DNA from 2 places in the Ralstonia psammae genome. Region 1 is predicted to be linked to the other one. Evidence: riboswitches for the same ligand, from Rfam matches in the RefSeq annotation. Region 1 holds a riboswitch; the other holds the start of a gene.
The links. A riboswitch is a leader RNA that binds a small molecule or an ion and turns the genes downstream of it on or off. The one in region 1 is predicted to bind glycine.
Positions count from the first base shown of each region.

Region 2: it holds a riboswitch for glycine, as region 1 does, so the genes downstream of both, R2N16_RS07000 (D-amino acid dehydrogenase) here and gcvT (glycine cleavage system aminomethyltransferase GcvT) in region 1, are expected to answer to the same signal.

Region 1 covers NZ_CATZBU010000005.1:245,862-261,524, reverse strand. Annotated here, with positions in the region: gene R2N16_RS13325 (UvrD-helicase domain-containing protein) at 1-289, opposite strand, end outside; partial or broken gene R2N16_RS25520 (ESPR domain-containing protein) at 800-919, shown strand; gene R2N16_RS13320 (YadA-like family protein) at 935-4,144, shown strand; gene R2N16_RS13315 (hypothetical protein) at 4,427-4,753, shown strand; glycine riboswitch at 4,880-4,977, shown strand; glycine riboswitch at 4,990-5,117, shown strand; gene gcvT (glycine cleavage system aminomethyltransferase GcvT) at 5,245-6,372, shown strand; gene gcvH (glycine cleavage system protein GcvH) at 6,420-6,800, shown strand; gene gcvP (aminomethyl-transferring glycine dehydrogenase) at 6,876-9,815, shown strand; gene R2N16_RS13295 (L-serine ammonia-lyase) at 9,966-11,342, shown strand; gene R2N16_RS13290 (OPT family oligopeptide transporter) at 11,519-13,573, shown strand; gene R2N16_RS13285 (GNAT family N-acetyltransferase) at 13,596-14,111, shown strand; gene R2N16_RS13280 (YbdK family carboxylate-amine ligase) at 14,133-15,266, opposite strand; gene R2N16_RS13275 (cation:proton antiporter) at 15,272-15,663, opposite strand, start outside.
Region 2 covers NZ_CATZBU010000003.1:35,611-51,273, forward strand. Annotated here, with positions in the region: gene R2N16_RS06975 (hypothetical protein) at 346-531, shown strand; gene dbpA (ATP-dependent RNA helicase DbpA) at 546-1,943, shown strand; gene chrA (chromate efflux transporter) at 1,959-3,194, opposite strand; gene R2N16_RS06990 (ethanolamine ammonia-lyase subunit EutB) at 3,416-4,798, shown strand; gene eutC (ethanolamine ammonia-lyase subunit EutC) at 4,819-5,610, shown strand; glycine riboswitch at 5,675-5,770, shown strand; gene R2N16_RS07000 (D-amino acid dehydrogenase) at 5,916-7,169, shown strand; gene R2N16_RS07005 (porin) at 7,237-8,301, opposite strand; gene R2N16_RS07010 (bifunctional sugar phosphate isomerase/epimerase/4-hydroxyphenylpyruvate dioxygenase family protein) at 8,423-10,309, opposite strand; gene R2N16_RS07015 (IclR family transcriptional regulator domain-containing protein) at 10,441-11,208, shown strand; gene R2N16_RS07020 (MFS transporter) at 11,440-12,825, shown strand; gene R2N16_RS07025 (shikimate dehydrogenase family protein) at 12,845-13,678, shown strand; gene R2N16_RS07030 (MFS transporter) at 13,683-14,873, shown strand; gene R2N16_RS07035 (4-hydroxyphenylpyruvate dioxygenase family protein) at 14,955-15,663, shown strand, end outside.

The DNA of each region.
Region 1 (15,663 bases):
TGCACACCGTCAACTGCTTGATGGGGATGCGCTTGCCGTCTTCGCGTGTCTTGCCGTCCATCAGCTTGGCGACGCGCTCCTGCATTTCCTTGGCCGCCTTGTTGGTGAAGGTCACCGCAGCGATGTGCTTCGGCTCGAACCCCTTGTCCAGGATCAGGTGCGCGATCTTCTGCGTGATCACCCGCGTCTTGCCGGAGCCGGCCCCGGCCAGCACCAGACACGGGCCGTCGAGGTAATGCACACCTTCAGATTGGGCAGCGTTGAGCCCGTGGGCGAGACCGGAAGACATGGGGGAGCGGCGGAAGAAAAAAGCAGGCGGGAACGTACAGCGGAGGGCGATGGTAGCACGCGCGGGCGCCCTCCCCGGGGGCCCGGCCCCGCGAGGGCGTGCCATCGGCCGATGGTTGCGGGCGCGCTGGCCACAGGGAGCGGAATAGGAGTTTTCTGATTCATTCGTACAAGCGGCATCCCCAGAATCAAGCCATACGAAGACGTAACTTGTTGTGTCGACGGACTCCCCGTTCTTCGTGCAGGCGCCCGCCACGGCCGGGGGCTTCCCGGGCGCACCCGACGCGCCCGCTTCCCTTCTTCCTGCCTGTATTCGTGGGCGCACCGAGCCGTCTGGACGGCTTTATTCCATCCACCGCCTTTCGGAGTTTTCTCATTTTGCAGCGCACAACGAGAAATTACTCTTTTAACGAAACGCATCAGAAACCATTTTCCGTTACCACCAAACGGCCGGGCCGCCGACACATCGTTTAAATCGGCGCCGAATTCAAGATCATTTGAGGGTTGTTAAATGAACAAGACTTATCGCGTTATTCGGAATAAATCCACGGGACTGTGGATGGTGGCGTCGGAGATCGCTTGCGGTCGAGGAAAAGGGCGTACAGCCTCGATGCTGTTGGCCGCCTCGCTTCTTGGTGGCGGGTTTATGTCCGCTCCAAGCGTCCACGCCCAAACTGCGAATGGCGGCCTGCAACTGTGTGACGCGACCACACCTGCCAACTCGACAGGCTATGGCTCGAATGGCTCGGGGAAGCTCAGCTGCACTTCAACCTCCGCCTCATTCAGCCTCAACAACTACGGGGATACCAACGGGCTCGCCGGCTTTTCCGCCTCTACCGCCCGGGTAACCGGCTATCGAACTGGGCTGCTCGAACTGAAGGGTGACGCCGGTATTTCTCTGCTGGGCGCCGCCACGTTTAACTCCAATGCCTCGTTTTCCGGTCAGCAAATCAAGAATCTGGGCGTAGGTACAGCAGACACCGACGCCGTGAACGTCTCGCAGTTGAAGGGTGTGTTCACTGCATTGGGCGGCGGCGCCCAACTCAATGCCGACGGCACGATCACGGCGCCAAGCTACGCACTCGACAGCAACAAGACGACGGTCAACACCGTCGGCGCGGCGCTGACCAACCTCGACACGCGCGTCACGGCCAACAAGACGGCAACCGACGCCAACACCACCCACATCACCAACCTGACCGACGGCACGGCCGGCTTGGTGCAAAAGGACGCCTCCAACAACCTGACCATCGGCAAGGACATCGCTGGCACCAGCGTCAGCGTGGCGGGCACGGCCGGCGCGCGCACCCTCTCCGGCGTGAAGGACGGCACCCTGAGCAACACCAGCACCGAAGCCGTCACGGGCAAGCAACTGTTCACCACCAACAACCGCGTCGACCAGCTCGCCAGCGGTTCGCTCGGTATCGTGCAGCAGAACGCCAGCACCCGGACCGTCACCATCGGCAAGGATGCCGACGGCGCGGACATCTCCTTCGCCAACAAGGACGGCAACAACCGCCGCCTGGTGAATGTCGCCAACGGCCAGCAGACCACTGACGCGGTCAACCTGGGCCAGCTGAACACCGTCAAACAAACGGTCGTCGATAACGCCCAAGCATCCGCCGACGCCCTGGGCGGCGACGCGGCGGTGGACGCCACCGGCAAGCTGACCGGCCCGACCTACACGCTGGACAACGGCAAGACGTTCACCAGCGTGGGCACGGCATTGAACAACCTCGACGCGCGCACCACGACCAACACGACCGACATTGCCGGCCTGAAGGACGGCACGGTGGGCCCGGTCAGGCAGGATGCCGACACCAAGGCCATCAGCGTGGCCGGCAGCACGGGCGGCACCAGCATCAACGTGGCCGGCACGGATGGCGATCGCACGATCTCGGGCGTGAAGGCTGGCGCGGCGGATACCGATGCGGCCAACGTCGGCCAAATGAACACCGCCGTCAACGCGGTGCAAACCAACGTCAACAACCTCTCGACGACCGTCAGCGGCATCGACACGCGGGTGACACAGAACACGTCCGACATCGCCCAGGCCAAGACGGACATCGGTACGACTAACACCAACGTCACCAACCTGACCAACACCGTCAGCAGCATCGACACACGTGTCACGCAAAACACCAACGACATCAGTACGCTGTCGGGCCAAATCAACTCCGGCTCGGTGGGTCTGGTCAAGCAGGATGCCGACACCAAGGCCATCAGCGTGGCCGGCAGCACGGGCGGCACCAGCATCAATGTGGCCGGCACGGATGGCGATCGCACGATCTCGGGGGTGAAGGCTGGCGCGGCGGATACCGATGCGGCCAACGTCGGCCAGGTCAAGGCGGTGCAGACTGACGTCAACACGCTGAGCGCCATCGCCAGCGCCAATGCCACCGCCACGGTCAATGCCCTGGGTGGCGGCGCCACCGTGGGCAGCGACGGCAAGATCACCGCGCCCACCTACACGCTCAACAACGGCGCGACCACCGTCAACAGCGTGGGCGACGCGCTGGGCAACCTCGACACCCGCACCGTCGCCAACGCGAACAGCATCAGCAATCTGACCGGTCAGATGAACTCCGGCTCGGTGGGCCTGGTGCAAAAGGATGCGGAAACGGGCGACCTGACCATCGACGGGGACGGCGCCGGCACGCAGATCAGCCTGGGCGGCAAGGATGCCTCCGGCAACGCTATCACCCGCAAGCTGACCAACGTGACGGCTGGCACGGCCGACACGGACGCGGCCAACGTTGGCCAGCTCAAGAGCGTGGACAACAAGGTGGCGGCACTGCAATCCAGCGCCGTTCAGTACGACGACGCCTCCAAGGGCACGCTGACGCTGAACAAGGGCGGCAGCGCCACGCAGATCAAGAACGTGGCCGACGGCACGGACGACACCGACGCCGTCAATCTGCGCCAACTGATGAAGGCCGGCATGGTCAACCCCGATGGCACGGTGGCCAGCGTGGTGACCTACGACGACGCCTCGAAGGAATCCGCCACGCTGGGCGGCGCAAACGGCACCAAGCTGACCAATCTGACGGACGGCAGCATCGCCGACGGCAGCAAGGACGCCGTGACGGGCAGCCAGCTCAACGCCAGCTACCAGCGCGTGGCAGGCGCGCTGGGCGGTGGCGCCAGCCTCACCAATGGCGTATGGACCGCACCGTCGTACCACTTCATCGGAGGCCAGCAGTACAACAACGTGGGCGACGCACTGGCCAACCTCGACACCCGCGTGAACACCCTGGAGCAAGGCGACCAGAGCGCGAACATGCTCGACGGCAACGGAAACGACACCGATACGAAGACCGAAGCCGCCGCCACGGGCAGCAACTCGGTGGCCAGCGGCACCAATAGCACGGCGGTGGGCGCGAACGCGCAGGCCAACGCCACGAACAGCGTGTCGCTGGGCAACAACTCGGTGGCCGATCGTGACAACACGGTGTCGGTCGGCTCGCAGGGCAGCGAGCGCCAGATCACCAACGTCATGGCTGGCGTGCAGGACACCGACGCGGTCAACGTCAAGCAGATGAACGACAAGGTCGCGGGCGTGCAGGGGCAGATCGACACCCTGCAAAGCCAGGTCAACCAGCGCTTCGACCAGATGGACAGCCGCATGAACCGCCTGGGTGCCATGAACGCCGCCATGTCGACCATGGTGGCCAGCGTGGCCGGCCTGCAGACTGAGAACCGTATGGCCATCGGCACCGGGCTGTATCGCGGCCAGACCGCGCTGGCCATCGGTTACCAGCGCAAGATCGGCTCGCGCGCAAACGTGACGATTGGCGGCTCCACTGCCGGCGGCACGGAATACAACGTGGGTGTGGCAGCGGGCTACGGTTGGTAAGCGGCTAGTTCCTCGCGTTGCCTTGAGGGCGCATGGGCTTGGTTGGCCGAGGCCCCCTTCTTGTTTGTGGTCGATACAGCACCTGGATCTCGTGTCCTGTGCCACTGCGCGTGGCACGCCAGACTCGTTGCGTCACGCGCACTCGTTTGCGCCCCTCGCTTTACCCCGGGCCGTTACACCGCTTACGCGCCGTTACACGACCGCCGTAAGCGACCATGCGCGGCAGGCCGTTATGGACAGGACAGCGGCTGAATCGGTCGGCCGCCCACCGGAGAACGCACCATGAACCGCATCGTCAAAGCCCTGGCCATCAGCGCCGTCGCCCTGTCTGCTACCACCGGCGCCTTTGCCCAGACGCAATGGCAGAAGGACCACCCGCGCCGCGCCGAGGTCAACCACCGCCTCGCCAACCAGAACAAGCGCATCCACAATGAAGTGAAGGAAGGCGAGATCACCAAGGGCCAGGCCCGCCAGCTGCACAAGGAAGACCGTCAGATTCGCCAGGAAGAGCGCGACATGGCTTCACAAAACGGTGGGCACATCACCAAGCAGGAACAGCGCACACTGAACCAGCAGGAAAACCAGGTGAGCCGCCAGATCGGCAAGTAAGCACCGGCTTTCCGGCAACCCGCGCATCGGCCACACCGGCATGAGGTGTGGCCGTCGTCTTTTGCGCCCGGCGGGGCGCACCGGCCGGCCCCAATTGACAATCCAGCCCCCCTTCCGTAAATTCCGCCCATCCATCCGGGAGAGCGTGCCCGCCGTACACGGCCAGGCACCGCCGAAGGGGTAGCACCCGAAAACTCTCAGGCATCCAGGACCGGGCGGATCGGCGGACATGCGTCCGACCGCACTCTGGAGAGCTGGCGCCGCACGACCACTGCGGGCGCCCACCGAAGGGGCTCACGAACGGCGCGCACCGCTATGCGCCCCGCTTCGCAATCTCTCAGGTACCAAGGACAGAGGGGCCATCTGCGCAGCTGATGATCTTCATGGCGTCACCATGAGGGATCAGGCTGCGCGGGTGGCCTTTTTGCTTTTCTGGTCCCCGTTCAATGCGCTGCGCCTGGCCACGGCGGCGCCATCAGCCGAGAGATTCCATGACGCTCCAACACACGCCGCTCAATGCCATCCACCGCTCGCTGGGCGCCCGCATGGTCGACTTTGGCGGCTGGGACATGCCCGTCAACTACGGCTCCCAGATCGAAGAACACCATGCCGTGCGGCAAGACGCCGGCGTCTTCGACGTCTCGCACATGTGCGTGGTGGACCTCACCGGTGCACGCGTGCGCGACTTCCTGCGCGGGCTGATCGCCAACAACGTCGACAAGCTGCAGACGCCGGGCAAGGCGCTCTACACCTGCATGCTCAACCCCAAGGGCGGCGTGATCGACGACCTGATCGTCTATTTCTTCCGCGAAGACTGGTTCCGCCTGGTGGTCAACGCCGGCACCGCACCGACGGACCTGGAATGGATCGTCGCGCAGAACGCAGCCGCCGGCACCGACGTGACCATCACGCCGCGCCGCTCAGACAACAACGCGGGCGCCGAGCCGCTGGGCATCCTGGCCGTGCAAGGCCCGAACGCGCGCGCCAAGACCTACGCCGCACTGCCCGGCACGCAGGCTGTGGGCGAGGCGCTCAAGCCGTTCAACGCCGGCTTCGTCGCCGTGGAAAACGTGGGCGAGATCATGGTGGCCCGTACCGGCTATACCGGTGAAGACGGCTTCGAGCTGGTCGTGCCGGCCGCGCAGATTGCCGGTGTGTGGGAGCGCCTGCTGCACGCCGGCGTGCGCCCGGCGGGCCTCGGCGCGCGTGACACGCTGCGCCTGGAAGCCGGCATGAACCTCTACGGCCAGGACATGGACGAACACGTTTCGCCGCTGGATGCCGGGCTCGCCTGGACCGTCGACCTGCAAAGCGAACGCGACTTCACCGGCAAGGCCGCGCTGCAAGCCGGCGGCCAGCGCGACCAGTTCGTCGGCCTGATCCTGCGCGACAAGGGCGGCGTGCTGCGCGCCCACCAGAAGGTCATCACTGCCGCCGGTGACGGCGAGATCACCAGCGGCACCTTCAGCCCAAGCCTGTCGCTCTCCATTGCCCTTGCGCGCCTGCCCAAGGACGTGGCCATCGGCACTGACGTACAGGTCGAAATTCGCGACCGCAAGTTGACCGCGACTGTGGTTAAACTGCCGTTCGTGCGCAATGGCAAGGCGCTGGTCAGCTGAACCCCGATTCTGCATCCCCCAATACCAATCTTCCGGAGAAACCTTTCATGAGCAACGTCCCCGCCGATCTGAAGTACACCGAACACGACGAGTGGATCCGCGTTGAAGCCGACGGCACGCTGACCATCGGCATTACCGACTTCGCACAGGAGCAGCTCGGCGACATCGTCTTCCTGGAGCTGCCGGAAGCCGGCCGCGCCGTCGCCAAGGACGAAGCGATTGCAGTGGTGGAATCGGTCAAAGCCGCTTCCGATATCTTCGCCCCGGTGGCTGGCGAGATTGTCGCCAACAACGCCGATGCCGCCGGCGCACCGGAATCCGTGAACGAAGGCGCCTACGAGGCTTGGCTGTTCAAGATCAAGCCGACCAACGCCGACGACGTGAACGCCCTGATGTCGGCCGCTGATTACGAAGCCAAGATCGGCTAAGCCGGTCCTCCGGCCGATGCGCGTGCCCTGACCTGCGCCGCGCATCGGCTTTTGCCTGAATTTCGAGCCCTTGCCATGAACGCTCCGCACCCCGCTTCCTCGGCGCTTGCCGCCGAACGCCCCACCCTGGCTGACCTGGAGGCGCGCGACGCCTTCGCGCACCGCCACATCGGTCCATCGGCCGACGAGCAGGCCCAGATGCTGGCCGCGCTCGGCTACGCCAGCCGCGCCGCGCTGATCGACGCCGTGATCCCGCCGGCCATCCGCCGCCAGGACGGCATGCCGCTGGGCGAATTCACGCAGCCTCTGACCGAAGAAGCGGCGCTCGCCAAGCTGCGCGGCATCGCGGGGCAGAACCGCGTGGCCAAGAGCCTGATCGGCCAGGGCTACTACGGCACGCACACGCCGGGCGTCATCCTGCGCAACATCCTCGAAAATCCCGCCTGGTACACGGCTTACACGCCGTATCAGCCGGAGATCTCGCAGGGCCGCCTGGAAGCGATGCTGAATTTCCAGCAGATGGTGATCGACCTGACGGCAATGGACATCGCCAATGCATCGATGCTGGATGAAGCGACCGCCGCCGCTGAAGCGATGACGCTGCTGCAGCGCATTGGCAAGTCGAAGTCGACCGTGTTTTTCGTGGCGGACGACGTGCTGCCGCAAACGCTGGAAGTCGTGCGCACGCGCGCTGAGCCGATCGGCGTGCAAGTGGTGACGGGGCCGGCGGCCGACGCTGCCAAGCACGACGCGTTCGGTGTGCTGCTGCAATACCCGGGCGCCAACGGTGCACTGCTGGGTGATCTGTCGACGTACCAGGCGCTGACCGACGCCGTGCACGCTGCCGGCGGTCTGGTCGTTGCGGCGGCTGACCTGCTGGCGCTCACGCTGCTGGCCGCGCCGGGCGAATGGGGTGCCGACGTCGTGATCGGCAACACGCAGCGCTTTGGCGTGCCTTTCGGTTTCGGCGGCCCGCACGCCGGCTACATGGCCGTGCGCGATGCGTTCAAGCGTTCCATGCCGGGCCGCCTCGTCGGCGTGACGGTCGATGCGCAGGGCAACCCCGCCTACCGCCTCGCGCTGCAAACGCGCGAGCAGCACATCCGCCGCGAGAAGGCCACCTCGAACATCTGTACCGCGCAGGTGCTGCTGGGCGTGATGGCGTCGATGTACGCCGTCTACCACGGCCCGCAAGGCCTCAAGCGCATCGCCCAGCGCGTACACCGCCTGACCGCCACGCTGGCCGCCGGCCTGCGCGCGATCGGCTACACGTTGGAAGCCGACGCCTTCTTCGACACGCTCACGGTCGCCACCGGCCCGCGCACCGCCAACCTGCACATCGCTGCGCAGGCGCACGGCATCAACCTGCGCCAGATCGACGAGACTCGCCTGGGCATCTCGCTGGACGAGACGGTCACGCGCGCGGATGTCGTTGCGCTGTGGGAAGTCTTCGCGCACGCCGCCCACGCTGCCGCACCGGACTTCGACAAGACCGAAGCGGGCGTTGCCGACGCGTATCCGGCCTCGCTCGTGCGCCAGAGCGCGTACCTGACGCACCCGGTGTTCAACGCGCACCACTCCGAGCACGAAATGCTGCGCTACCTGCGCAGCCTCGCCGACAAGGACCTCGCGCTGGACCGCACGATGATCCCGCTGGGCTCGTGCACGATGAAGCTCAACGCCACCGCCGAAATGCTGCCGGTGACGTGGCCCGAGTTCGCGAACATCCACCCGTTCGCCCCCGCCGACCAGACCGTCGGCTACCGCGAAATGATCGACCAGCTCGAACAGATGCTGTGCGCAGCCACCGGCTACGCCGCCATCAGCCTGCAGCCGAACGCCGGCTCGCAAGGTGAATACGCCGGCCTGCTGATCATCCACGCGTACCACGCCAGCCGTGGCGAAGCGCACCGCAACGTGTGCCTGATCCCATCGTCGGCGCACGGTACGAACCCCGCGTCGGCACAGATGGCCGGCATGCAGGTCGTCGTCGTGGCCTGCGATGAGCGTGGCAACGTGGATCTGGCCGACCTGGAAAAGAAGGCCGCCGAGCACAGCAAGAACCTCGCGGCCATCATGATCACCTACCCGTCCACGCATGGCGTGTTCGAGGAAGGCGTCAAGCGTGTCTGCGAAATCGTGCATAGCCACGGCGGCCAGGTGTACGTGGATGGCGCGAACATGAACGCCATGGTCGGCACCGCCGCGCCGGGCCACTTCGGCGGCGACGTCTCGCACCTGAACCTGCACAAGACGTTCTGCATCCCGCACGGCGGCGGTGGCCCGGGCGTCGGTCCGGTGGCCGTGGGTGCGCACCTCGCACCGTTCCTGCCCGGCCGCGCGGCTTCGGGTGAAGATGCCAGCCAGAACATCGGCAACGTCTCCGCAGCGGCGTTCGGCTCGGCGTCGATCCTGCCGATTTCGTGGATGTACATCGCCATGATGGGCGCGGCCGGCCTGACCGCCGCCACCGAGACGGCCATCCTGTCGGCCAACTACGTGGCCAAGCGGCTTGCGCCGTACTACCCGGTGCTGTACACGGGCGCGCACGACCTCGTGGCACACGAGTGCATTCTCGACATCCGTCCGCTGCAGAAGGAATCGGGCATCAGCAACGAAGACATCGCCAAGCGCCTGATGGACTTCGGCTTCCACGCACCGACGATGAGCTTCCCGGTGCCGGGCACGCTGATGATCGAGCCGACCGAGAGCGAGCCGAAGGTTGAACTCGACCGCTTCATCGACGCGATGATCGCCATCCGCGCAGAAGTCGACAAGGTGATCTCGGGCGAATTCGACCGCGAGGACAACCCGCTCAAGCACGCCCCGCACACCGCTGCTGTGGTGATGGCCGATGACTGGTCGCACAAGTACACGCGTGAGCAGGCCGCCTACCCCGTCGCATCGCTGCGCGCGCGCAAGTACTGGCCTCCGGTTGGCCGCGCCGACAATGTCTACGGCGACCGCAACCTGTTCTGCGCCTGCGTGCCGATGAGCGAGTACGCGCAGGACTAAAACCGGCGACCCAAGCGCGATTGCCGTCGCGCTGCACCTCAGGCGGCCGCCTCGCACCACGGGGCGGCCGTTTGCATCTGAACACCCCGTGCGCGGGCGGCCACAAGCCGACCCGCCTCCTTTTGCAAAACGCCCCCGGAGCCTTACCTCATGGCTGTTTCTGTTTTCGACCTCTTCAAGATCGGCATCGGTCCATCCAGCTCGCACACTGTCGGGCCAATGCGCGCCGCGCTGATGTTCGCCTCCGGCCTCGAAGCCGATGGGCTGATGCCGCAAGTCGCCAGCGTGCGCGTCGAGCTGTATGGCTCGCTTGGCGCCACCGGCAAGGGCCACGGCACAGACCGCGGCGTCATCCTCGGCCTGATGGGCGAGGCGCCGGACACCATCGACCCCGACACCATCGATGCCAAGCTCGCTGAGTTGCGCGCATCGCAATCGCTGTCGCTGCTGGGCCGTCACGCGGTGCGCTTTACCGAGAAGGAGCACATCGCCTTCTACCGCCGCGAGGCGATGGCCGAGCACCCGAACGGCATGAAGTTCCACGCCTTCGACGCCGCCGGCGAACGGCTGCGCGAGGCGCGCTACCTGTCGGTGGGCGGCGGCTTTGTCGTCACGGCCGGTGCACCCAACACGCAGGTGCTCGCCGCGCATGATCAGTTGCCGCACCCGTTCCGCAGCGGCAAGGAACTGCTGGCGATGTGCACATCGACGGGCAAATCCATCGCCCGGTTGATGCTGGAAAACGAACTGACGTGGCGTACCGAAGCCGAGGTGCGCGCCGGCCTGCTCAACATCTGGCACGTGATGCAGGCGTGCGTGACGCGCGGCTGCCGCACCGAAGGCGAACTGCCGGGCCCGTTCCACGTGCGCCGCCGCGCGGCCGAGTTGCATTCACGGCTCACGGTGCAGGCCGAACGCACGCTGTCCGATCCGCTGTCGGTGATCGACTGGGTGAACCTGTATGCGATTGCCGTGAACGAAGAAAACGCTGCGGGCGGGCGCGTCGTCACGGCCCCGACCAACGGCGCAGCGGGCATCATCCCGGCCGTGCTGCATTACTACGACCGCTTCGTGCCCGGCGCGAACGACAACGGCGTGGTGGACTTCCTGCTGACCGCCGGCGCAATCGGCATGCTCTACAAGATGAATGCATCGATCTCGGGTGCGGAAGTCGGCTGCCAGGGAGAAGTGGGCGTGGCGTGTTCGATGGCAGCGGGTGCACTGGCAGCGGTGCAGGGTGGCACCCCAGCGCAGGTGGAGAACGCCGCCGAAATCGGCATGGAGCACAACCTTGGCCTGACGTGCGACCCGGTTGGCGGGCTCGTGCAGATTCCGTGCATTGAGCGCAATGCGATGGCGTCTGTGAAGGCGGTGAATGCGGCGCGTATGGCGTTGCGTGGGGACGGCACGCACTATGTTTCGCTGGATTCCGTCATCAAGACGATGCGAGAGACGGGGGCGGATATGAAGACCAAGTACAAGGAAACGGCGCGGGGTGGGTTGGCGGTGAATATTGTGGAGTGCTGATTTTTGGTTTTTGCGTTGGGGGGGGGGCACCCCCCTTTCGTACCCTGCCGGGGATGAAACAAGGGATGCACCACAAACAACAAATCTAGAGGCCGCACCAAAGAAAACGCACAAGCCCCCGCCCCCGTCCACTCCTATAATCCGCGCCACAGGAACCCTCTTTGGAGACCCGCTGGATGCAATCCCCTCATCCTTCCAAGCACATTCGGGCAGCCAACCTGCCGGAGTTAACGCTACGCGGCATGGTCCTCGGTGCCCTCATCACCGTGATCTTTACCGCTTCAAACGTGTACCTCGGCCTGAAAGTCGGCCTGACCTTTTCTTCGGCGATTCCGGCAGCGGTCATTTCGATGGCGGTGCTGCGCATGCTCGGTGGCACGAACATCCTCGAGAACAACATGGTGCAGACGCAGGCGTCTGCGGCCGGGACGCTGTCGTCCATCATCTTCATCCTGCCCGGCCTGGTGATGATCGGACACTGGCAAGGTTTCCCGTTTTGGCAAACGTTTGGTGTCTGCATGGCGGGCGGCATGCTGGGCGTGGTGTTCACGATTCCGCTGCGTCACGCGATGGTGGTGCAGAGTGACCTGCCTTATCCCGAAGGCGTGGCGGCGGCGGAAATCCTGCGCGTGGGCAGTGGCCAGTCTGCGGACGGTGAAGCCGCCGCCGATGGCGACGCGGTGCCTGCTGCTACCGGCATGCGCGATCTGACCGCGGGCGGCATCGTTGCGGCCATCGTGGCGTCTGCAACCAGCGGCCTGCGCCTGCTGGGGGAAGGGGCGAGCTGGTGGTTCGCAGCGGGTGTCGCAGTGGTGCGCCTGCCTCTGGGCTTCTCAACGGCACTGCTGGGCGCGGGCTATCTGATCGGCCTGGTGGCTGGTCTGGCCATGCTGGTGGGCCTGGTCATCGCCTGGGGCATCGCCGTGCCGTATCTGACCTCCATCACGCCGATGCCGGCGGGCAAGGCACTCTCGGCGTTCGGCACGGATGTGTGGCGCACGCAGGTGCGCTTTATCGGTGCAGGCGTCATTGCGGTGGCGGCCGTGTGGACGCTGGGCACGCTGATCGGCCCGGTGGTGCACGGCGTGAAACGCTCGTTCGGCAGCCTGCGCCCGAAGGCCGACGGCGCGCAGCGCACTGAGCAAGACATGGCGCCGCACTGGATTCTGCTGGTCACGCTGGCTATGGTCGTGGTGCTGGTGATCACCTTTGCTGCATTCCTGGCGCCGACCATGCTGTCGGCCGGCTCGCGCTGGACGTTGATCACCTGCGCGGTGATCTTTGCGGTGGTGTTCGGCTTTCTGGTGGCGGCGGCGTGCGGCTACATGGCCGGGCTGATCGGCTCGTCGTCGAGTCCGATTTCGGGCATCGGCATCATCGCCATCACCTTGGTGTCGCTGCTGCTGTTGGCCATCGGCGCGGACAACGGCATCGTCGGTTCGCCGGAAGCGAGCAAGCTGGGCATTGCGCTGGCGATCTTCACAACGTCGGCCGTGGTGGCCGTGGCGACCATCTCCAACGACAACCTGCAGGATCTGAAGACCGGCTGGCTGGTCGGAGCCACGCCGTGGCGCCAGCAGGTGGCGCTGCTGATCGGCTGCGTGGCGGGTGCCGCGGTCATCTCGCCGGTGCTGGAGCTGCTGTACAACGCATATGGCTTTCCGGGCGCCCTGCCGCGTGCCGGCATGGATGCAGCGCAGGCGCTTTCCGCGCCACAGGCGACGCTCATGACGGCCATCGCCACCGGCATCTTCACGCACCAGCTGGAATGGAACATGGTGATTGCCGGCGTCGTCATCGGCGTGCTGCTGATCGCTGTCGACTGGGCGCTCAAGCAGCGTGGTGGCGTCGCCCGGCTGCCGGTGCTGGCGGTGGGCATCGGCATCTACCTGCCGCCGACCATCAGTACGGTACTGGTGACCGGTGCAGTGCTGGCGTGGATCATCGAGAAGATTCTCGCCAGGCGTGCGCAGGCTGCCGGCGTGCCGTACGAGCGCTATGCAGAGGTGCCGAACCGCCACGGCGTCCTGTTGGCGTCGGGCCTGATCGTGGGCGAAAGCCTGGTGGGTGTGCTGATGGCGGCCGTCATCGGGGCCACGGGCAAGGATGCCCCGCTGGCGATCGTGGGCGCTTCGTTTGAAGGCACGGCGCAATGGCTTGGGCTAATCGTATTCGCCTTGGTATGCTGGGCGTTTGCGCGCCGCGTGCTGGCGGTGCGCCCGACTCACTGACGCTCGATAACCACGCCCGACCATGCTGCTGCGCGACGCAACGCAAGCCGACCTGCCGGCCATCCTCGCCATCTACAACGATGTGATCGCCACCTCCAACGCGATCTACACCGAAACACCGGTCACGCTGGAAGACCGCACCGCGTGGCTGGCGTTGCGCGCCACGCAGGGGTATCCGGTGCTGGTGGCCGATGATGACGGGCAAGTCGCAGGCGTCGCATCATTTGGGGATTTCCGGCCGTACCCGGGCTTCCGCACCACCGTCGAGCACTCGGTACACATTCACCGCGACTGGCGCGGCAAGGGGCTGGGAAGCACGCTGGTCGAAGCGCTGTGCGAGCGTGCTGCAGCGCTGGGCAAGCATCTGATGGTGGGCGCCATCGACGGCGCCAATGCGGGTTCGATCCGCATGCACGAAAAGCTGGGCTTCAAGGAAGTGGGCCGCATGCCCGAGGCCGCCATCAAGCACGGCCAGTGGCTCGACCTCGTGTTCATGCAGCGCCGGCTGGAAGCACCGGAAGCGGCACGCAAAGACTGACCGTTCCCCGGCGGCCGTCGATTATGCAGGCTGCGTTGCGGCCTGCGTCCAGCGCCCGCAACCGCGTCGCACCGTTTCGTGCAGGTTGCGGGTTTCACGTTGTGCCGCGCGGATCCATTCGGCATCCGAGTCGCGCGCTTGCACCATTTCCCGCACCATTTCGAGCGCGCCTTCGGACGACAGCGCGTCGGCATGTGCCGACAGCACTTTGGTTGTCTCCAGGATGTGATCGACCAGCGCACCACGGTTGCCCGTGGCCGGGTCGACGTATTCGCCAGCCAGCCCGAAGCGGCATGCCTGGAAGCGATTGAAGGTGTAGACGAGGTAGTCGTCTTCCACGGGGACGAACGGGCGATCGAGGAGCAGCCAGCGTCCCAGCGCCTGGATATAAGCGGCGATGGCGGCCGCGCGTTCGACGCTCAGCGGGGTGTCCATCACGCGGACTTCGATCGTGCCGTACTCGGGCTTGGGGCGGATGTCCCAGTAGAAGTCCTTCATGCTTTCGATCACGCCCGTGGCGTGCATCTTGTTGAAATACGCGATGAAGGCATCCCACGTGAGCACGAAAGGCGCGCGGCCCGACAGCGGGAAGGCGCTGACCGAATTCATGCGTGCGGAAGCAAACCCCGTATCCACGCCCTGCACAAACGGCGATGACGCGGCCAGCGCTATGAAGTGCGGCACGTAGCGCGACATGGCGTGCAGCAGGTACAGCGCATCGTCCGGATTCGGGCAGCCCAGGTGCACATGTTGGCCGAATACCGTGAACTGCTTGGCGAGGTAACCGTACAGATCCGAGATGTACTGATAGCGCGGCGATTGCGAAATCTGGCGCTGGCTCCACTGCTGGAACGGATGCGTGCCGCCGCCGCAGATGCCGATGTTCAGCGCCGTGGCAGCGTCAGCCATGCGGTCGCGCATTTCGCGCAACTGCCAGAGCGCTTCATCGTGGCTGTGGCAGATGCCGGTGGAAATCTCGATCATCGAATCGGTGATCTCCGGCTTGATGTCGCCGGGGTATTCCTTGCCCTTGAGCATACGCAGCAAGTCGGGCGACGCCGAGGCAAGGTCGTAGTCATGGCGATTGACGAGCTGCAATTCCAGCTCGACGCCAAACGTGAGGGCTTCGGATTTCGAGAATGGTTCGAGGGACATGGGGCTCAGTGCCTCCCTTCGTCTTGTCGCACCTCACCTGCCCAGCGCAGTGAGCGCGCGGTCAGGATCGGAGCGGCAATCTGCTGGATCGCCAGCGTGCATAAAATGATGGCCGCCAGCGGGCCGCCGGTTTGCGGATACAACGCCGCCGTATCGTGCATCAGCAACCATGACAGTCCGGACATGGGCCCAAGCGCCAGGCCCAGCGCGATGCTCTGCCGCATCGACAGGCCCGAGAACGAACCCAGCGCCGTCGTGGCCGCCAGTTTGGCAATGAAGCGCGACAGCACCAGCGCCACCGCCGCCACACCGCCGATCGCCCAGTCCGACGCCTTGAGCGGCAAGCCGAGCGATACGATCATCACCACGATCAAGATGCTGCCCGCGCTGCCGAAGT
Region 2 (15,663 bases), on a different contig from region 1:
CGAGACGAGACGTAATCACCACCTGTTCGCCCCAAACCGAGTGTTTGCATGGTAAAAACGGCGCGAGCGTCTCATCGATCGATTCGCGCTGGCCTTGACTGACATGCCCCACACGCGTTCTTTTGGTTCACGGCTTGAGCGTCTCTGCTGGCCTGACCCGGCAAAATACGTCAGTTTCCGAATAAACAAGGGCAGCGCAATCCCCTACGAATGGCGCAGCAAGGCCATTTCCGGCTGAGGTATTGCATTGAGATCGACAGCGGCGCACTGCGCCCGATCAAGGGCGTGGCCCTGGACCACCTGCCTCGTCATCGAGGCGCAACAAAGAATCCATCAGAGAAAATCGTGTTCACTTGCATAAACCAGAGCTGCGGCACGCAGTGGGAACTGTCCGACGTTGTCATCAAGGATGAGGGCCAAGGGCCGCTGTTCCGCTGTGCGCTATGCGGCGCGCGCAACTATGTCGAACGCTTCGAGGCTGACGACGGCACCGTCGTCTACGAACAACTCGAAGGCAAGCCGAACAAGTGACTCAGCGCAACAACATGACCATCGAACCGACCAGCATGCCATTCAGCACCCTAGCGCTCGCCCCCGCCGTGCTCGCGAATCTTGCACAGCTCGGCTACACCGACATGACGCCGATCCAGGCTGCGAGCCTGCCTATCGCACTTGCGGGCCATGATCTGATCGCGCAGGCAAAAACGGGCAGCGGAAAGACCGCAGCGTTTGCGCTCGCCCTGCTCGCACAGCTCGATGCGCGCAGCTTCGACGTGCAGGCGATGGTGCTCTGCCCCACGCGCGAACTTGCCGACCAGGTCGCGCAGGAAATCCGCCGGCTGGCGCGCGCCGAAGAAAACGTGAAGGTGCTGACGCTCTGCGGCGGCACGCCGATGCGTCCGCAGGCGGCAAGCCTTGAGCACGGCGCGCATGTCATCGTCGGCACGCCGGGGCGCATCATGGACCATCTGGAGCGCGGCAATCTCGCGCTCGGTGCACTGAAGACGCTCGTACTCGACGAAGCCGACCGCATGCTCGACATGGGCTTCTTCGACGACATTGCGACGGTCGTGCGCCAGTGCCCGCCCGACCGGCAGACGCTGCTGTTCTCGGCGACGTACCCGGAAGGCATTGCGAAGCTGAGCCAGCGGATTCTGCGCAATCCAAAGGAAGTGAAGCTCGAAGAGCGCCACGACGACAGCAAGATCCGCCAGCGCTTCTACGAGGTGCCCGACAACAAGCGTCTGCATGCGGTCGGGCTGCTGCTCAAGCACTACCGGCCGGTCAGCACGCTCGCGTTCTGCAACACGAAGCAGCAATGCCGCGACCTGCTCGATGTGCTGCGCGCACAGGGAATCCACGCCCTCGCGCTGCATGGCGAACTCGAGCAGCGCGAGCGCGATCAGGTCTTGATCCAGTTCGCGAACCGCAGTTGCTCGGTGCTCGTCGCGACCGACGTTGCCGCGCGCGGGCTCGACATCGCACAGCTCGAAGCGGTGATCAACGTTGACGTGACGCCCGACCCCGAAGTGCACGTCCATCGGATTGGCCGCACGGGCCGCGCCGACGAGAACGGCTGGGCGCTGAGCCTCGCGAGCATGGACGAGATGGGGCGAGTCGGCAACATCGAGCAGGCGCTGGGCCGCGAGGTCGAATGGCATCCGCTCGACGAGCTTGATACCGGCAACGACGCACCGCTGCTGCCGCCCATGGAAACGCTGCAGATTCTCGGCGGACGCAAGGAGAAGATCCGCCCCGGCGATGTGCTCGGCGCGTTGACCGGCGATGCAGGCTTTCGCGGCGACCAGATCGGCAAGATCAACGTGACCGAATTCTCGACCTACGTCGCGGTCGAGCGCGGCGTCGCACGCGACGCGCTGCGCAAGCTCAACGCCGGCACGGTGAAAGGCAAGAAGGTCAGGGTTCGGCTGATGGACGAATGACGCCCCTGCCCTGATTCAAACCAGCACGGCGGCAACCATTCCCGCTGCCGCACAGAACGCCACCACAACCAGGGGTGGCGTTTTCCATCGCGTCAGCAGCAGGAACGCAATCGCAGCGACAGCAAAATCGCGCCATGACCGCACGGCGCTTGTCCAGACCGGCGTGTAAAGCGCAAACGCCAGCAACCCAACCACTGCCGCATTCACGCCAGCCAGCAACGCTGCCATGGAAGGCCGCGCGCGCAATGCCTGCCAGTAAGGCAGCGCCGCGATGACCAGCAGCAAGCCCGGTAGAAAAATGCCCACCGTTGCAAGCGCGGCGCCGGCCCAGTGATTGATCCCCGGGCCCATCGTCCAGCCGAGGAAAGCGGCGAAGGTGAATAGCGGCCCCGGCACGGCTTGCGCGGCACCATAGCCCGCCAGAAAATCGTTCGACGCGACCCAACCGGTCGCGACCGTCTGCTGTTCCAGCAACGGAAGCACGACGTGCCCGCCCCCGAAAACCAGCGCGCCCGAACGATAGAATGCGTCGAACACGCTCGCGGGCCTCCATGGATGGAGATCCGTCACAACCGGAAGCCCGAACAGCAGCGCGCAGAAGAGCACCAGGCTGACGATGCTGGCCACGTGAGACACGCGGAATGCGGCGCCGTGCCCTGCCCTCGGACCTCCGCCAGCCGGCCAGGATGATCGGCACAACGCCAGCCCCAGCAGGGCACCGAGCACAATCACGACGAGTTGCGCGTACACGGTCGTCAACGCGCTGAGCACGGCGACGCTGATCAACGCAATGGCTGCGCGCTGCCAGTCAGGACAAAGCTTGCGCGCCATGTCCCACACGGCCTGCGCCACCACTGCAACCGCAACCAGCTTCAAACCGTGGATCAAGCCACTGCCAAGCGGGCCGCCCAGGCCCGGCGCGACCATCGCAAAGGCCAGCAGCAGCGCAACCGAAGGCAGCGTAAAGCCACACCATGCCGCCAACCCACCGCGCCATCCGGCCCGAAGCAGACCGACGGAAAATCCGACCTGGCTGCTGGCAGGCCCCGGCAGAAACTGACACAGCCCAACGAGGTCGGTGAATGTTGCATCGTCCAGCCAGCGGCGGCGCTCCACAAATTCACGTCGGAAATAGCCGATATGTGCGACCGGCCCACCGAAGCTGGTCAGGCCCAGCTTGAGAAAGACCGCCAACACTTCCATGGCAGAGCCCGCCTGACGTATGCGGGACGGTGTGGCGGAGGCGGTCATTGGCAATGAGATATCGACGTTTGAGAGATTCGTATTAGAACATTGCCTCTGTGGCATCAAAACGGCCGTCCCTGATAGGGCCGAAATCTCACGATGGCACTGAAGATTGATTGGCCCCGTCTGCGAAGACACCATCGCAGCGGACGATCGGCGTCGATGGCGGCTAAAGTGGCACGATAGGCATCGCGGTCACCTCGCTGGCTTCCCACGCGTATCCCATCATGCACTTTGCTTACACCATTGGCGCACAGCGCCATGTATTCAACGATCTAAAAACGCTATTGGCCAAGGCCAGCCCCGCGCGATCGGGGGACTACCTGGCCGGCCTGGCCGCCGCCAGCGAAGCCGAACGCATGGCCGCGCGCATGGCGCTGGCGGATGTGCCGCTGTCAGTGTTCCTCAACGAAGCGCTGGTGCCGTATGAAGAGGATGAGATCACGCGCCTGATTCTCGATCGGCACGACGCCCAGGCCTTCGGGCCGATCGCCTCGCTCACCGTGGGCGAATTCCGCAACTGGCTGCTTCTGCATGAGACCGACAGCCAGACACTGGCAAGCGTCGCGCCCGGCATCACGCCCGAAATGGCGGCTGCGGTCAGCAAGCTGATGCGCAATCAGGATCTGATTGCCGTGGCCCGCAAGTGCCGCGTGGTCACACGCTTTCGCAACACCATCGGCTTGCCGGGCCGGTTGTCGGTCCGGTTGCAGCCCAACCATCCGACGGACGACCCCAAAGGCATTGCCGCGTCGATCATCGATGGCCTGCTTTACGGCTGCGGCGATGCGACCATCGGCGTCAACCCTGCCGGCGACAACCTCGGCGCCATCGTTTCCCTGCTGCAATTGATCGATGAGCTGCGCAATCGCTACGCCATTCCCACGCAGTCGTGCGTGCTGACCCACGTGACCAACACCGTGCGCGCCATCGACCAGGGCGCGCCGGTGGACTTGGTGTTCCAGTCCGTGGCGGGCAGCGAACAGGCCAATGCGGGATTCGGCATCAGCCTCGCCTTGCTGGACGAGGCGCATGATGCTGCGCAGAGCCTGGCGCGCGGTACGGTCGGCAACAACGTGATGTATTTCGAGACCGGCCAGGGCAGCGCGTTGTCGGCCAATGCGCATCACGGCGTCGATCAGCAAACCATGGAAGCACGTGCCTATGCGGTGGCGCGGGCGTTTTCGCCATTGCTGGTCAATACGGTGGTCGGTTTCATCGGCCCGGAGTACCTCTACGACGGCAAGCAGATCATCCGCGCCGGGTTGGAAGACCACTTCTGCGGCAAGCTGCTGGGCCTGCCAATGGGCTGCGACGTCTGCTACACCAACCACGCCGAAGCGGATCAGGACGACATGGATACCCTGCTCACGCTGTTTGGCGTGGCGGGCATCCATTTCATCATGGGCGTGCCGGGCGCCGACGACATCATGCTGAACTACCAGAGCACGTCGTTTCATGACGCGCTCTATCTGCGCGACACGCTCGGCCTGCGGCCTGCACCCGAGTTCGAGGCGTGGTTGCAGAGCATGGGCATTGTCGACCCCGCTGGCCGCCTGCAAGACCCCACGGCGCGGCAACCGTTGCTACAGCTGGCGCAGGCGCTATAAGCGCCGTCAGAAACCCGGACATGTCGAAACAGAACCTCGTTCAGCCGAACCCCTGGGCACATCTGCGCGCCTTTACCGACGCACGCATCGCGCTAGGCCGCGCCGGCAACAGTCAGACGACCGACGCCGTGCTCGCCTTTGGCGTGGCGCATGCCCAGGCGCGCGATGCCGTGCATTTGCCGCTAGACCGTGCAGCACTGGCCGAGGCGCTAGCGCAAAGCGGCTTCACTGCCCTCGCCGTGCACAGCGCGGCGGCAGACCGCACCCAGTATCTGCGCCGCCCCGATCTTGGGCGCCAGCTTGACGATGCCAGCCGGGCAACGCTCGCAGCCGCGCGGGCCATGCAGCCATTCGACGTGGTCTTCGTGATTGCCGATGGGCTGTCGGCGCTGGCCGCGCAGAGCCACGGTGTTCCGCTCCTGCATCGCGTGCGTGAGCGTCTGCCGAGGGATTGGTCAATCGGGCCCGTCGTCGTGGCCGAGCAATCCCGTGTGGCGTTGGGTGACGAGATCGGCGCGTTACTCGACGCGCGGCAGGTGGTGATGCTGATTGGCGAACGGCCCGGTTTAAGTTCGCCTGACAGCCTGGGCATCTACCTGACCCATGGGCCGCGCGTCGGCCGTACCGATGCAGAGCGCAACTGCATCTCGAATGTGCGCCCGGCTGGGCTGACCTATGACCAGGCAGCGACCAAGCTGGTGTTCCTGCTCAATGGCGCGCTGGCGCTTGGCCGCAGTGGCGTAGACCTGAAAGACGACACGCCAGCCGTTTCCCCCGAGTCAGCCCGACTTGCCGAACGTCACAACCCGTGACACACTCCCCTCCGCTGCCGACACCGGCAGCATGCAGGCGCGGCTGGCGCACCAACGACAGCTGCTACACGCCGCAGGAGAGACCGGGCTGAAATCTACGCCCGGCGCCGATGGAGCAACCACCCCGGAAACTCTCAGGCAAAAGGACTGTGGCGTCGACTGCGAATCTGGAGAGAGGCGTGCACGCGCGCGCCCACCGAAGGGGAAGGCGCCAGCGCTGCTGACGCCCAAGCTCTCAGGTCCCGAGACAGATGGGGTGAGCCGACCGGATCGTCCGGTCATGACATCACTCCATAGGGACCGCCATGACGCACATCGTCATCGTCGGCGCCGGTATCTCCGGCGTCACCACCGCTTACACGCTCTCGCAACTCGGCTATCAGGTCACGGTGCTCGACCGCCACCTGTATCCGGCCATGGAAACCTCGTTCGCCAACGGCGGGCAGCTTTCCGCCAGCAACGCTGAAGTCTGGAACAGCACCGGCACGCTGCTCAAAGGCATCAAATGGATGCTGCGCAACGACGCCCCTCTGCTGCTCAATCCCAAGCCGTCGTGGCATAAGTACTCATGGATCGGCGAGTTCGTGGCCAGCATCGCGCACTACCGCCGCAACACCATCGAAACCACGCGCATGGCCATCGAGGCACGCAAGCACCTGTTTGCGATGGCCGAACGGGAGCAGATCGATTTCGACCTGCAGAAACGCGGCATTCTGCACGTCTACCACGACAAGGCGAGCTTTGCGGCAGCAGGCAAGGCCAACGCGCTGCTCGTCGCCGGCGGGCTTGAGCGCCACGCCGTAAGCCCCGAAGACATTGCTGCCATTGAGCCGACACTGCGCGGCACCTACTACGGCGGTTACTTCACCGAATCCGACGCCACCGGCGACATCCACAAGTTCACGCGCGGCCTCGCACAGGCCTGCGCAAAGCGGGGCGTTCGCTTCATGCAAGGCGTGGATGTGCGGGATGTGGAAACCACTGAAGCCGGCGTTCGCCTCCGGCTGCAGACCACACTGGATGACCGCCTTTCCACCAAGGCGGCGAATGTCGTACAGGACCTTGCCGCCGACGCGATGGTCGTGTGCGCGGGCGTGGGCAGCCGGCAGATCGCGCAATTGGTGGGCGATCGCATCAACGTGTATCCGGTCAAGGGGTATTCGATTACCGTGCACCTGGACGACGACGCCAGCGTGCAAGGCGCGCCGTGGGTCAGCCTGCTCGATGAGAGCGCGAAGATCGTGACAAGCCGCCTGGGCACTGGCCGCTTCCGCGTGGCCGGCACGGCAGAGTTCAACGGCTACAACCGCGACATCCGTGCGGATCGCATCGAACCCCTGGTGGCCTGGACGCGCCGCAACTTTGCTATTGACACGTCGCGCGTGGTGCCATGGGCAGGCTTGCGCCCGATGATGCCGGACATGATGCCGCGCGTCGGCCGTGGGCGGCATGCACGCGTGTTCTACAACACGGGCCACGGGCACCTGGGCTGGACGCTGTCCGGCGCCACGGCCGCGATGGTGGGCGACGTGATCGCGCGCGACTGCCCGGTGCATTGATCGCAGCAAGAGAAAAAGCTCGCCAAGACTCTGGCGAGCTTTTTCATTGCGAGAACGACCAAAGCGGTCAGAACTTGTGCCGCACGCCCAGCATGACACCCAGGCGCGAGTTGTTGCCATACGTGTTGCCCGAGTTGCTGAACGTGGTCGCGCTGTTCAGCGCAATCCAGGCGCCCTGCAGGCGGGTGTAGTCAACTTCGGCGTAGACGTCGGTGCGCTTGCTGAAGGCGTAGTCGAGCATGCCGGCAGTGGTCAGGCGCTTGCCGCTCGCGTCGAGGTGCTTCATCCAGTCGTACTGCACGGTGCCGATGAAGCTCAGTGCGCCGGAGATCGGCACCTTCGCGCCCACATAAGCGGCCTGGTTCTTGTAGTCGGCCACGTCGAGACGGCTGTTCGTATAGCCCAGGTACCACGTGGCGATCGAGGTATCGAGCTTGCCACCAAAGCCCCAGACCGTCTGCTTGCTGGCCAGGGCTGCCGGCACTGCCCCGAAGAACGCCGATGACACATCGTGCGTGACCTGGTACACCGCGCCCACTTCCGCCGGTCCCATGCTGTAGACGATCGACCCCGCGCCGGCCGAACTCTTGCTGAAGCTGCCCGCGGCTTCGCCAAAGGTCCATGCGCCGGCAAGTTGCAGGCCGCCGAACGACTTGATGTATTTGAGCGTGTTGTCGTAGCGCAGGCCGGTGTAGTTACCACCCTGATAGCCGACAATGGAGTTGTTGGCAAACGCCATTGCCTCGTACGAAGACAAGACCTCGTGCGCCAGCGTGTACTGCCGGCCCAGGTAGAGCTTGCCGTAGTCGCCTTCCAGGCCGACCACCGCAGTGCGTCCGAACAGACGCCCGCCCTGCTGGCTACCGCCGGTATCGGGGAAGAAGCCCGATTCCAGAATAAACATGGCCTTGGTGCCGCCTCCCAGATCTTCCGTGCCGCGCAAGCCCCAGCGGCTGCCGGTCAGCACGCCGTCCATCATCTGCAGATTGCTGTTGCCGGCCGCGTTTTCGTGCGTGCTATAGCGGACGGTGGTGTCGATCAGCCCGTAGAGCGTGACACCGCCGGCGGTTTGCGCAGCCGCTGGCAGGCTCGTGGCTCCGAGCACCAGTGCGGCAATCATTGTCTTGTTCATGGCTCCCTTGTCTCCTCTTTGATGTGATGGGTATGGATGTGCGACGGCTGCCCGCGCAGCCGTGGTGTTGCGTGGATACCGCCCACGGCCGCACAACCGTGAGCGCCAAGGTTCTCGTGATTCAGTGGTCGGCCGTCGTGGTGCTGCTGCGGCTCAGTTGCGCCTGCACGGCCATGCGCACGGCAGCGTTTGCCGCGCCGTAGCCGAGGTAGCCGTTGCGCTGGACAAGCTCGAAGAAAAAGCGCTCGCGAAAGGGTTCGGTGTAGGTGTGCAGAAAATCGCCGTGCGGGTCGCGGTCGTAGAGCAGACCGTCGTCGTGCAGGCGGGTGAGCAGCGCATCGTCAAGCCCGAGCCGGGCTGCGACGTCGTCGTAGTAGTTCTCGGGCACGTGCTGCAGGTGGGCCGCGCCGCGGTCGATGGCTTCAACGGTTTCGAACAGCCGGTCAGTGCGAAATGCAATGTGATGCACGCCCGAGCCCGCATAGGCGGCGATGAACCGGCCGGTGGCCGTGCGCCCGCTTTCCGATACGTTGAGCGGAATCCGTACGTTGCGGTCGGGGCTCACCATTGCCCGGCTTTTCACCAGGCCGTACGGGTCGGCAATCTCCTGTACGGCTTCGGCTTGCATGCCGAAAATGGCCCGGTAGAACAGCACGAAGCTGTCGAGCCGGTGCGCGGGAAGCGCCTGCGCAACGTGGTCGATCGATGCCAGACCTGCTGCATCGTCTTGCACGCCAGGATGCAAAACGAAATCGCTTTCATAAATGCTGCGATCGGCCTGGCGATCATCGATCAGATAGAGCAGCGTGCCATCGGGGGCGCGCAGCGCGGGGATGCTGCGTTCGGCAGGCCCCACCGGCCCCCGCCACTCCTGCGCGCACAACATACGTGCGCGTGCCATGGCGCGCTCGGCATCGTCCACCTTCAGGCCGATCGCACAGACAGAGGGCCCGTGCAGCTCGAAATGCTCGGACGCCGCGCTGTCCTGCTCCATATTCAGGATCACGTTGACGCGGCCTTGCCGATACAGGTCAACCGCCTTGGAGCGGTGGTGCCCGGCCCAGGCAAAACCCAGCGCACGCAGGCGCGTTTCAAGCTCCCGCCCTGCCGCGGCATCCACGGCAAACTCCAGGAAATCCACGCCTTCAAATTGAGCGGCGGCGGGCAGTTCCGCACCGCCCGCTTCGGACTCCAGCCAGAGCAGCGAACGCATGCCGTCCAGCGCCGTCAGCCGCGCGGGCGCAGAGCGGAATTCATCATTGAAGACTTCCAGCGATAGCGGCCCGGCATAGCCAGCGGCAAGCAAATCGCGTGCAAAGTCCGTCACTGGCAGGTCGCCCTGCCCCGGAAAGTTACGGTGATGCCGGCTCCAGGACAGTACGTCCATCGACAACCTTGGCGCATCCGCAAACTGCACAAAGAAGAGCTTGTCCGCAGGTACCTCCTGGAGCCCCTGCAGCGAATCGCCCAGCGACAGCGTATGGAAGCTGTCGAGAATCAGCCCGAGCGCCGGATGGTCAGCCTGCTGCACGATCTGCCAGGCCTGGCGCCACGTCCGCGTGTGCCGCCCCCATGCAAGCGCCTCATAGCCGACGCGCAACCCGCGCCGCGCCCCTGCTTCTGCCATCTGGCGCAGATCGTCTGCCGCGCGCGCCGGGTCGTCGATGGCGATGTCCTGCACGTTGCTGCATACCAGCACCGTCTCGACACCCAACTCGGCCATCACGTCGAACTTGCGCTCGGCGCGCGCAAGGTTTCGGGCCAATGCCTCACGCGGCATGGATTCGAAATCGCGGAACGGCTGGTACAGCATGATCGCCAGCCCAAGGTCTGCCGCCATCTGCCGCACGCGGGCCGGCGAGCCGTCGAAGTTCAGCAGATCGTTTTCGAAGATCTCGATGCCATCAAAGCCGGCAGCGGCCGCCGCTTCCAGCTTTTCAGGCAGCGTGCCGGACAGGCACACGGTGGCAATGCATTTGGGATGGCGCGCTGCGCGGAGCGAATTCATGGCAATGCGTTGGTCTGACGATGCCCGCAGCGTAGGTGGGCACGCAGTGCATTCACAAGCGGCATTCGCGCAACAACGTGCGATGATCGTACAATCGTGCGCACATATCGCTCGTTTTTAGGGTTATCGCCATGACGAAGGAACCGCTGAACCGGCGCGACTGGATCGCCGGGCTGGAAAAAGGGCTCGCCATCCTGGAAGCGTTCGACCATGACCATCCGCGGCTAACCCCCACGCAGGCGGCCGAGTTGACCGGCCTCACCCGCACCGCCGCGCGCCGCTACCTGCTGACGCTTGAACACCTGGGCTACCTCACCAGCGAAGGCACGCTATTCAGCCTGACGCCGCGCGTGCTGAAGGTGGGCTGGTCGTACTTCGATTCGGCACGCCTGCCGCGCACGGTGCAGCCGTTCCTGCAGCAGGTCACGGCCGCAGTTGGCGAAGTGGCCTACCTCAGCGTGCTCGACGAGTGGGAGCTGGTGTTCATCTCGCGCACCAGCACGAGCCGCGTCATGAGCACCGGTTTCGTGCTGGGGGCGCGCGTTCCGGCGCCGCTCGCATCGGCGGGGGTGATGATGCTGGCCGCGCTGCCCGAACAGACCGTCCAGGCCTGGTTGGAGACCTGCGTGCTGACGCCCTATACGCCCTATACGATCCTGCAGCGCGACCGGCTGCTCGATGAGATCCGCAAGGCCAACCGGCAAGACTACGCCGTGGTCGAGCAGCAATTGCAGATTGGCGTCCGCGGGGTGGCGGTACCGCTGCGCGACCGTCATGGCAACGTGATCGCAGCGTTGAGCGTGAACATGCAAGTCGGCGCAGAAACGACCGAGCACGCCTTGCAGCGTGTGCTGCAGGTGCTGCAGGACACCGCACTTTCGATCATGCGTGTGCTGTAACTCGCCACGCACGTCCGTTGCACCAAGGCGTCATGCGTTGACACACCTACGGACTCGGAGAAACCCTTGAGTCGTTCGTTATTCGCACCATATTGTGCGATTATCGAACGCTTTCCAGCGACAGTCGCTTGTGCCCCGCCCTGGCGGCGGACTACGCTGCGTTGCGTGTACAGACGGCCCTTCATCGAACGCATTGCACGATAGGCCGCACAGATAAAACCGGAGACAACCATGACCGCAGCCCCTGCCCACGAGCCCCTGGGCAAGCACCAGTCGAAGAAAGCCGCCGCCAGCGGCTGGATCGGCTCGGCGCTCGAGTACTACGACTTCTTTATCTACGCCACCGCAGCGGCGCTGATCTTTCCGCAGATATTCTTCCCCAAGGGCGACCCGAAGACGGCGATCATCGCCTCGCTCGCCACCTATGGCGTGGGCTATGTCGCGCGGCCGATCGGCGCGTTCGTTCTGGGCCATCTCGGCGACACGCACGGGCGCAAGAACGTGCTGCTGTGGTGCATGTTCCTGATGGGCTTTTCGACCATCGGCGTGGGCCTGTTGCCGACGTATGACCAAGTCGGCCTGTGGGCGCCGACACTGCTGGTCATCATGCGCCTGATCCAGGGGTTTGCCGTGGCCGGTGAAATCTCGGGCGCCAGCTCGATGATCCTGGAGCACTCACCGTTTGGCCGGCGCGGCTTCTACGCGAGCTTTACGCTGCAAGGCGTGCAAGCCGGGCAGATTCTGGCGGCCGCCGTGTTCTTGCCGCTGGCGCACTACATGCCTGCCGACCAGTTCAACACCTGGGGCTGGCGCATTCCGTTCCTGCTGAGCTTCGTGGTCATCATTGCCGGCTACATCATCCGCCGCGAAGTGCACGAAACACCCGCGTTTACCGCTGAGCAACAGCAACAAGGCCGCCCGCGCTCGCCCGTGCTCGACGCTTTCAAATACAGCACGCCCGACATGCTGCGCGTGGTCTGCATGGCGCTGATGAACGTGATTCCGGTGGTGGCAACCATCTTCGGCGCGGCCTATGCGGTGCAGCCGGCTTACGGCATCGGCTTTGCCAAAGACATCTACCTGTGGATTCCGGTGGTGGGCAACATCGTTGCAGTGCTGGTCATTCCGTATGTTGGCGATCTGTCCGACCGCATTGGCCGCAAGCCGCCGATCGTGCTGGGCTCCCTGCTCGCCGGGGTGCTTGCCTTTGCCTACCTGTACGCCATCAGCATCAAGAACGTGCCGCTCGCGTTTGCCATGTCGATCCTGATGTGGGGTGTGGTCTACCAAGGCTACAACGCGGTGTTCCCGAGCTTCTATCCAGAGTTGTTCCCGACGCGCACCCGTGTGTCGGCCATGGCGATTTCGCAGAACATCGGTACTGCCATCACCGCCATGCTGCCAGCGCTCTTCACTGCCGTGGCGCCGCCGGGAGCCACCAACATCTGGTTGACCGTGGGCGCCATTGCCTTTGGCGTCACGGTGATTGCCGCCGTGGCCGCCATGAGCGCACGCGAGACCTACCGCATCCACATGGACGACCTGGGGCAGCCCACCGCCCAACCCGTCGACAAGGCTGAATATGCCCGCCAGCGGGCCGGAGCCTTGGCCGCCTGAAACACGCCTCTCCTGAACCATGATTTCTGGAAAAACCACCCTCATCGCCCACATCGGCTACCCGACCGAGACGTTCAAGTCGCCGATGATCTACAACCCCTGGTTCGAGCAAAAAGGCATCGATGCCGTTGTGGTGCCCATGGGGGTCAAGGCAGAGGATTACGCGCAGAGCCTCGAATCGATCTGCCGCTTCACCAACCTGCGCGGCGCGCTGATCACCATGCCACACAAGGTCACCACGGTGGATTTGGTCGATGAAGTCACGCCCGCCGTGCGCATTGCGGGCGCCTGCAATGCGGTGCTCAAGCGCGATGACGGCACCTTGCTGGGCGACCAATTCGACGGTGCCGGCTTTGTGCGCGGCGTGCTGCGCAAGGGGCGCCAGCTTGAAGGGGCGCGTGTGCTGCTTTCAGGAGCCGGCGGTGTCGGTTCGGCGATTGCCGCGTCGCTGGCGGCGGCCGGTGTGGGCGAGCTGGCCTTGTATGACACGCGCGCAGAATCCGCTGAATCGCTGGGGCGACGTCTGCGCGAGCACTACCCCGCGTTGCTCGTGCGCACCGGGTCGAATGATCCGGACGGCTTCGATGTCGTCGTCAACGCCACACCGGTGGGGATGAAGGAAGACGATCCGCTGCCCTTCGACGTGACGCGCATCGCGCCCAACTGCTTTGTGGGCGAAGTGGTCATGAAATCCGAGTACACGCCGCTGCTGCGCGCGGCGCTCGACAAGGGTTGCGACGTCCAGGTCGGTACCGACATGCTGTTCGAGATGATTCCCGCGTATCTGGAGTTCTTCGGTTTCGGCACCGCTTCCGCAGAGGAGCTGCGGCGCAGCGCAGCCATTGCATATTGAGCCGATGACGCGTCGCCCCCTGAGCTTTGCCCTGCTGCTGCCGTTGTTGCTGTCGGCACAGCCGGTTGCGACCGACAGTTACCTCCCCGCCCTGCCAGCCATTGCCCAGACGCTGGGATCGGCCAGCACGAGCCTCACGGTCTTCGCGCTGGCCTTTGGCATTGGGCAACTGCCGATGGGCAGCCTGGCCGATCGTTTTGGCCGCCGCCAGGTGCTGCTGATCGGGCTCGCATGCTACGCCATGGCTGCGCTGGCCGGCGCGCTGGCAACGACCGCTTCCATGCTGACCGCAGCGCGCGCCCTGCAGGGTTTCTCGATGGCCGCCATCCTGGTATGCACGCGCGCTGCCGTACGCGATCTGCACCCGGCACGCGATGGTCCGCACGTCATGGCGCGCGGTCTCACGGGGCTGGGCTTCGTGGCGTTGATGGCACCGATTCTCGGTGCCTTTGTCGCGCAACACGCAGGTTGGCGCTGGGTGCTGGCGGGCATGAGCTTCTATGCGATCGTGCTGTGGGCGATGTGCTGGTACGGCTTTGCCGAGACCCGGCAAGAGACGCACAACCAGGCAGGCAGCGTGCGTGAGATCTTTTCCAGTGCGGATTTTCGCCTCTGGGGGCTGCTGGCCGCCACAACCTACGCCGGCATCTTCTGCTTCCTGCTGCTTTCGCCGATGGTCTATATCGCGTACCTCGGCCTGTCACCCGAGCTTTACGGCTGGATACCGGCCGGCGGCTCGCTCGTCTATATCGTGAGTACAACCGGCTGCCGACGCCTGCTGCGTCGCCAAAGCCTCGTGCGGACGGTGCAGCAAGGCGCAACGCTCAGCCTGATCGGCGCCTGCATCCAGGGATTGGGCTGCTGGCTGCTTCCCGGGCATGCATGGCCGCTGCTGCTCGGGCACGGCGTCTATTGCATGGGCCACGGCATCCACCAGCCTTGCGGCCAGGCAGGCGCGGTGGGCGAGCTACCGCATCTTGCGGGGCGGGCGGTGTCATGGTCGGGCTTCATCATGATGCTGGCTGCCTTCTGCCTGGGGCAGACCGCGGCCGCCTTTGACAACCCATCGCACAGCCTCGGCGCCTGGCCCATGGTCGTGCCGATGATGCTTGCCGGCGCCGTGCTCGCGTGCATCGCCTTCCTTTGGCTACCAAAGCTGCAGAATCAGCCGGATCCACAAAGGGCTGCCGCATAACGACTGTTGGATGTGCATTGCCACGCGCGTGGTACACAATGCGGTGTCCTCATTCTTTGCTTCAGCCACAGGAGTTTGACCATGAGCCGCAACGCCGACCTGCCATTCAAGACCGCCGGCTTGGAGTTCATTGAGTTCGCCACCCAAGCGCCTGTCGCGCTCGGCCAGGTGTTCGTATCGCTCGGCTTCAAGGCCATTGCGCGGCACGTGAGCAAGGACGTCACGCTGTACCGGCAAGGCGACATGAACTTCCTTGTCAATGCCGAAGCCGATTCCTTCGCGCACCGCTGGGCAGAGGAATATGGCGTGGGCATCTGCGCCATCGGGATTCGCGTCGACGATGCACAGCGCGCCTATGACCGCACCGTTGAACTGGGCGCATGGCCGGCCGAGGCCGAGCCGATCGGCCCGAGCGAGCTGGTGATCCCGGCCATCCAGGGCGTGGGCGATACGCACCTGTATTTTGTCGACCGCTGGCGCGGCAAGCACGGCGCCAGGGGAGGCTTGGGCGATATTTCCATCTATGACATCGACTTCCGGCCGCTGGACACCGCGACCGCGCATGAGGACTGGCACCACGCCGGCGTTGGGCTGGCGCGGGTCGACCACCTGACGCAAACCGTCGGCCCCGGCCGCCTGCAGGATTGGATCGACTTCTACCGCAACCAGCTCGGCTTCAGTGAAATCCACGAACTGCATGCCAACTGGCACGTCGCGGCAGATTCCCGCGTGATGGTGTCATCGTGCGGCATGATCCGCATTCCCCTCTATGAAGAAGGCACGCACCGCG